2 regions of the Bacillus sp. LR--39 genome follow, and region 1 is predicted to be linked to the other one. Evidence: a T-box and tRNA genes for the amino acid it is inferred to sense, from the RefSeq annotation. Region 1 holds a T-box; the other holds one or more tRNA genes.
What was found. The T-box of region 1 lies ahead of thrS (threonine--tRNA ligase). A T-box ahead of a tRNA ligase gene usually reads a tRNA of that ligase, here a tRNA-Thr.
Positions count from the first base shown of each region.

Region 2: it encodes a tRNA-Thr, which carries the amino acid that the T-box ahead of thrS (threonine--tRNA ligase) is inferred to sense. The anticodon was not compared.

Region 1 is NZ_JBSIOT010000001.1:924,969-928,372, forward strand. Features, by position in the region: gene ACWHAR_RS04915 (zinc-binding dehydrogenase) at 1-348, opposite strand, end outside; gene ACWHAR_RS04920 (LysR family transcriptional regulator) at 467-1,333, shown strand; T-box leader at 1,700-1,924, shown strand; gene thrS (threonine--tRNA ligase) at 1,977-3,404, shown strand, end outside.
Region 2 is NZ_JBSIOT010000003.1:391,922-395,325, reverse strand. Features, by position in the region: gene murQ (N-acetylmuramic acid 6-phosphate etherase) at 1-373, opposite strand, end outside; gene ACWHAR_RS16880 (GNAT family N-acetyltransferase) at 473-949, opposite strand; gene ACWHAR_RS16875 (DUF523 domain-containing protein) at 968-1,420, opposite strand; tRNA gene ACWHAR_RS16870 (tRNA-Glu) at 1,601-1,672, shown strand; tRNA gene ACWHAR_RS16865 (tRNA-Val) at 1,676-1,751, shown strand; tRNA gene ACWHAR_RS16860 (tRNA-Thr) at 1,757-1,829, shown strand; tRNA gene ACWHAR_RS16855 (tRNA-Tyr) at 1,849-1,933, shown strand; tRNA gene ACWHAR_RS16850 (tRNA-Gln) at 1,938-2,009, shown strand; gene sigW (RNA polymerase sigma factor SigW) at 2,240-2,803, shown strand; gene rsiW (anti-sigma-W factor RsiW) at 2,817-3,404, shown strand, end outside.

The DNA of each region.
Region 1 (3,404 bases):
CGCAGGAACGATGACATAAGGTGAAAATGTTCCGTCGCTCGGACCGCCTAAAATATCAGGGACGGCTGGTACGTCCTCAACAGTCTTCCAATTCAGCACCGGGTTGATGATGACTTCTGCATGCAGTAAATGAGACCGGACGCCGTGTCCTATTTCGGTTACGATCCCCGCGCCGTCTGAACCGAGAGTAAATTCATGGTTTCCGGTTTCGTGGTTTTTCATTAAAAACAAATCACGATGGTTTAATCCGGCTGTTTTCAGCTTGATTTTTACTTCGCCGTTTCCTGGCCTTTTGTCAGGTGCCTGCCTGAAATCAAAGCCATTTTCGTGTATGATAAGGGCATTCATTATTCTTCTCTCCTTTATGATTGATGAGAAAGATTTTACAGGCTGTATCAGCTGCAGTAAATAAATGAAAATTGATAGCCGGCTATCAATAAAAATCATAGCAAGAAGGTGCCCTTACATGGAAAGCGGAGACTTAAAGATTTTTCAGGCTGTCGCCCGCAAAGGAAGTATTTCAAAGGCGGCAGAAAGCCTGCATTATGTTCAATCAAATGTGACAAACCGGATTCAGCAGCTGGAACGGCAATTGCAAACACAGCTTTTTTACCGCACAAATCGGGGGATGACGCTGACGCCCGCAGGTGAAAACTTATTGAAAGACGCAGACAGAATCCTTCAATTGCTGCATGAGGCGCAAAAAACGGCGCAAGAGGCAGGCGATCCGAACGGCCCGCTTCGAATCGGTTCTCTTGAAACGGCGGCAGCCGTCCATCTCCCTCAATTTTTCACAGACTATTACAGCCGTTACCCGAAAGTACAGCTGTCTCTGTCAACGGGTGATACACATACCTTAGTGCAGCGCGTCTTACATTATGAGCTGGACGGCGCTTTTGTTTATGGTCCGGTCGAATACGAAGATCTTGAGCAAGTCGCTGTATTTCAAGAAGAATTGGTCTTGGTTTCAAATAAGCGGGAAGGCAGTTTGCAAGACTTGTTGCGAGATCCGATTCTGTATTTTGCCGCGGGCTGTTCGCACCGCCGCAAAATAAAAAACATACTGAAAGAAGAGGCAATGCCCGCACATAAAATCATTGAATTCGGTACGTTGGAAGCCATTATTGGGGCGGTGCAGGCGGGGATGGGGGTTTCCTTTCTGCCTGCATCAGCCGTCCGTTATTTTCAAAACAGGAAAAATCTTTTTCTTCATGAGCTTCCTGAACAGTTTCGGGATATGAATATATCATTCATCTACCGGAGTGATTTATTTTTGACATCGGCGTTTGAAGAACTGCTAAATGGATTAAAAGCATTACCGAACGGAAGATGAGAAAACAGGACAGCTGTGTACGCCAATTTTTTTCGTTCTGGTTTTTCTTAAAAAAACTTTCTTTTTCGGAAAATTTATGTATAATAAAAGAAAGTTTTTCGGATAAAGTATCTGCAATGATAAGGACATGAGACATTTTAACCGGCCATACAGAGAGGGAAGGCACGGCTGAGACCTTCCCGGCACGAAGAATGAGCTTACCGCCTTTTGAGCTGTATTGGTGAACGAAAGCAGCCGATACCGTATAGCCGCGTTACGGCAAAAATGAGCCGTCACTTGAAGTGGCGGGAATTTGGGTGGAACCGCGGGTCTGACACACACTCGTCCCTTCTTTTGGGATGAGTGTGTTTTTATGTTTATATAAGAAAAATGGCAATGATAAGGACATGAGACATTTTAACCGGCCATACAGAGAGGGAGGGCGCGGCTGAGACCTTCCCGGCACGAAGAATGAGCTTACCGCCTTTTGAGCTGTATCGGTGAACGAAAGCAGCCGATACCGTATAGCCGCGTTACGGCAAAAATGAGCCGTCACTTGAAGTGGCGGGAATTTGGGTGGAACCGCGGGTCTGACACACACTCGTCCCTTGCTTTGGGATGAGTGTGTTTTTTATTTTATTAAAAATAAAGGAGAGATCAGACCGTGAAGAAGCCACACATTGTGATTACTTTTCCTGATGGAAAACAAAAAAAATACCGGAAAGGCGTTACGTTAGAAGAGATCGCTCAATCAATCAGTCCGAGTCTGAAAAAGACGTCTGCCGCCGGAAAGGTAAACGGATCGTTATATGACCTTAGAAGAAGCATTCATAAGGATGCGGCGATTGAACTGTGCAGTTTTCAGTCTGAAGCGGGACTGGAAGTGATGAGACACACAGCAGCACACGTATTGGCGCAAGCGGTAAAACGTCTGTATCCGAAGGTTTGTTTAGGGATCGGACCCGTTATTGACAATGGCTTTTATTATGATTTTGATATGGATGAAACAATTACTGAAAAAGACCTGGCAGTCATTGAAAAAGAGATGAACCGAATCATTTCGGAAAATCCGGAAATTATCAGAGAAGAAATCTCCAGAGAAGAGGCAGAGCAGCTGTTTGCTCATGAACCGCTGAAGCTTGAGCTCTTAGCGGGTATTTCGCAGACTGATACAATCAGTATATACCGCCAGAGCGAATTCATTGATTTATGCCGGGGTCCGCACTTGGCGTCTGCCGGACAGATAAAAGCTTTTTCGCTCACTCATGTATCAGGGGCTTATTGGCGCGGCGACAGCAACCAAAAAATGCTCCAGCGCATCTATGGAAAAGCATTTTCCTCAGAAAAGGGGCTGAACAGACATTTTCAGGTGTTGAAAGAGGCGGAGATGAGAAATCATCGGAAATTGGGAGCGGAGTTACAACTTTTTATGTTTTCGGAAGAAGCGCCGGGTATGCCTTTTTATCTGGCGAACGGTCAGTTTATCCGAAACACGCTTGAATCATTTCTGCGTTCAAAGCAGGATGACTATGATTATCAGGAAGTGCGCACCCCTATGATGATGAACCAGCGTCTTTGGGAGCAATCCGGCCACTGGGATCATTATAAAGAGAATATGTATTTCTCAGAAGCTGATCATCAGCGCTTCGCGTTAAAGCCGATGAACTGCCCCGGCCACATGCTCATATTTAAAGAAAAGCTTCGTTCTTATCGTGATCTTCCGATTCGGATGGCTGAGTTCGGTCAGGTGCACCGTCACGAATTCAGCGGGGGGCTTAATGGCCTGCTCCGCGTCAGATCTTTTTGCCAGGATGACGCACACATTTTTGTAACGCAGGATCAGATCGAGAGTGAGATCGCTTCGGCGCTGCAGCTGATTCACGAGGTGTACACCGCATTTGGTTTTTCCTATGATATTGAGCTGTCAACAAGACCGGAAGATTACATGGGAAGCGAACACTTGTGCGACAGGGCTGAGAGCGCATTAGAAAAAGTATTAAAAGAACAGGGATATCGTTTTCGGTTTAATCGGGGAGATGGTGCATTTTATGGACCGAAAATTGATATTCATATAAAAGATGCGCTGAACCGG
Region 2 (3,404 bases), on a different contig from region 1:
CGCCGGTTTCCTCGCTGTCTTCTATACCTTCAGCCGCTTGCAAAAAGGCGTCTGCTCCTCCGGCCATCAGACCGATGACGGAGTCGGGACTTACGCTGTATGTAGGCGGGCATTCAACCGCATCCAGTACACCGAGTCTGCCGCTTGTGCCCGCTCCCGCATAAATCAGCCTGCCGTTTCGCCGTAAGGACTGATGGGCGAATTGAACGGCAATCTGAATATCGGGCAGCACCTGCTGAACGGCTTCAGCCACTTTGAAATCCTCTTGGTTAATGATGCGGAGAATTTCCATCGTGTCTGCTTGATGGATTGAAGCGGTCTGCGGATTTCTGGTTTCTGTGGTCAATCTGTGAATGTTAAGCCGGTCTGTCATGATTGTACCCTCCCAAGTCGTTAATACTTGAAGTATATGGGCTTCTGAATATATGTTTCAAGAAAAATCGGCAGGAATGAGATAAGTAATCAAGCGCTTTCACAAAAAATGATGCAGAATGTGCTGTTCGCCGATGGGGCCGATCGTGCGACGGCCTTTATCAATAAAACCGGAAGACCGGTACAGGTTCTTTGCACGATGATTGCGATGGTTTACAGCAAGCACGATTTCATCACACCAAGGAAAGTAATTTGCGACAAAAGCGGGGAGCTGCAGCATCGCTTGTTTGGCATAACCTTTTCCCTGATGCGGCGCATGTAAGGACAGCGCACTCAGCAAAATGGCAGACACATTGTTCGAATACGGGGCAATGGTTTCTTTTGAGGTATGTAAAATGAAAAAACCGACGGGGCGGTCTTCTTTTAAAATGACTGTCGGGTAGCGATCCCGGATGACGAGAGCATGCGGCAGGACATCTATCGGCAGAGCTGTGAACTTTTTATCTTCTTCACTCAGCACAAACCCGTTCAGCCCGTCTGCATGCTCCGGTTTATAAAAGGACAGGGCCACATCCATGATATCTACTCTCCTTTTTTATAATTGATCCAATTCGTCTTCTGATAGAACACGGCAGCCTGCCCGTTTTAAAAGAGCGGAAGTGATGCCGTCTCCGATTATTTTTTTTCCTGAGAAAGTGCCGTCATAGATAAAGCTGCTGCCGCAGGACGGACTGTTTTCTTTAAGGATGACCGTTGCGGCGCCTATTTCTTTTGCGTATGCTAACGTTTTTTCCGCGCCGTCCATATATAAAGCCGTAACGTCTTCGCCTGATGCCGTTACGATTCTTGCTGTTCCGTTCAGCACGTCTTCGCCCGTACCGCCGATGATTTCCGCCGGTTCGCGGGGAGTGGTGAAGCCGCCCAAAAGTTCGGGGCAGACCATAACAGCTTTCTTTTCTTCTACGAGTCTGCGGATTTTTTCCGAAGCGGCGTGAGAGCCGTTATACCTGCATTCGATACCGCCGAGACAAGAGCTGACTAAGATCATCTGTGTCCATTCCCTTCAATATTTTGATACTTTCATCATAAATGAAATAAGAGAGGAGGGATGAGTTTTTCAGTTAAAAAACGAGTAAAAAAGTTTGAAAATAAAAAAAATAATTTTTCTCTTTACAAATGGGGTACAACCTGTATATAATAACTTTTGTCAGCTCGACGCGGACACAACGGCCCGTTGGTCAAGCGGTTAAGACACCGCCCTTTCACGGCGGTAACACGGGTTCGAATCCCGTACGGGTCATATGGAGGATTAGCTCAGCTGGGAGAGCATCTGCCTTACAAGCAGAGGGTCGGCGGTTCGAGCCCGTCATCCTCCACCATATTTGCCGGCCTAGCTCAATTGGTAGAGCAACTGACTTGTAATCAGTAGGTTGGGGGTTCAAGTCCTCTGGCCGGCACTGTTTTACAAAAAAATACGGAGGGGTAGCGAAGTGGCTAAACGCGGCGGACTGTAAATCCGCTCCCTCAGGGTTCGGCAGTTCGAATCTGCCCCCCTCCACCATTTTTGGGCTATAGCCAAGCGGTAAGGCAACGGACTTTGACTCCGTCATGCGTTGGTTCGAATCCAGCTAGCCCAGTCTCAGACACCTTTTGCATAAAGGTGTCTTTTTTTTATCAGCATTTTGCTTCAATTTCTGATTGTTCATCAGATATACTATTTTTAAGCTGCTGTTAAGGCAGTATATTCTGTATTTTTCATCTACACCCTGCCTGAAATTTGGTAAAATAAATGTAATAAAAAAATGAAACCTTTTAAAACAAACAACGTATAGATACAGACCGGTGAAGGGCAGAGGTAAGATAAAACATGGAAAACCTGATTAAAAAAAGAATCAAGCAAGTCAAAAAAGGCGATCAAAATGCGTTTGCAGAAATCGTTGACCTTTATAAAGATAAGATTTACCAGCTTTGCTACCGCATGCTCGGCAATGTTCACGAGGCGGAAGATATTGCGCAGGAAGCTTTTATCAGAGCGTATGTCAATATCGACAGTTTCGATATCAACAGAAAGTTCTCAACGTGGCTTTACAGAATTGCGACCAACCTGACCATTGACCGAATCCGCAAGAAAAAGCCTGATTACTATCTGGACGCAGAAGTAGCGGGAGCAGAAGGGCTGACGATGTATTCGCAGATCGCCGCGGACGGGGTTCTCCCTGAAGACGCCGTATTGTCATTGGAGCTGTCGGACACAATTCAGAAAAAGATTTTAAAGCTGCCTGACAAGTACAGAACGGTTATTGTATTAAAGTATATTGACGAACTCTCTTTAATTGAAATCGGGGAGATTCTGAATATCCCTGTCGGCACCGTCAAGACAAGGATACACAGAGGCAGAGAGGCTCTTAGAAAACAATTGAGGGATCTTTAAGTGGGGTGATGAAATGAGCTGTCCTGAACAGATTGTGCAGCTTATGCATAAGCATCTTGATGGAGATATCCTTCCTGAAGATGAAAACGTATTAAAACAACATTTGCAGTCATGCGGGAATTGCAAACGGCATTTTCATGAAATGGAGAAATCCGTAGCACTCGTCCGAAGCACATCGCATGTCACGGCCCCTGCTGATTTTACTGCCAAAGTTATGGCGAATCTTCCAAAAGAGAAAAAACGCGCTTCTGTAAAACGATGGATCAAAACTCATCCGATGATTGCAGCCGCAGCGGTTTTTGTGATTTTAATGGGCGGCGGTTTTTTCAACAGCTGGCATAATGACCACAATTTCAGTGTGTCCAAACAGCCGAACCTTGTCGTGCAGAATCACACGGTCACCGTCCCTGAAGGCGAGACTGTAAAGGGCGATGTCACAGTAAAAAACGGCAAGCTGTTCATTGAAGGAAAAGTCGACGGCAATGTGACCGTCGTCAACGGAGAAAAATACATGGCCTCAGCCGGACAAGTCACCGGGCAGATTGAAGAGATTAACCAATTGTTTGACTGGGTCTGGTACGAACTGAAATCGGCGGGCCAG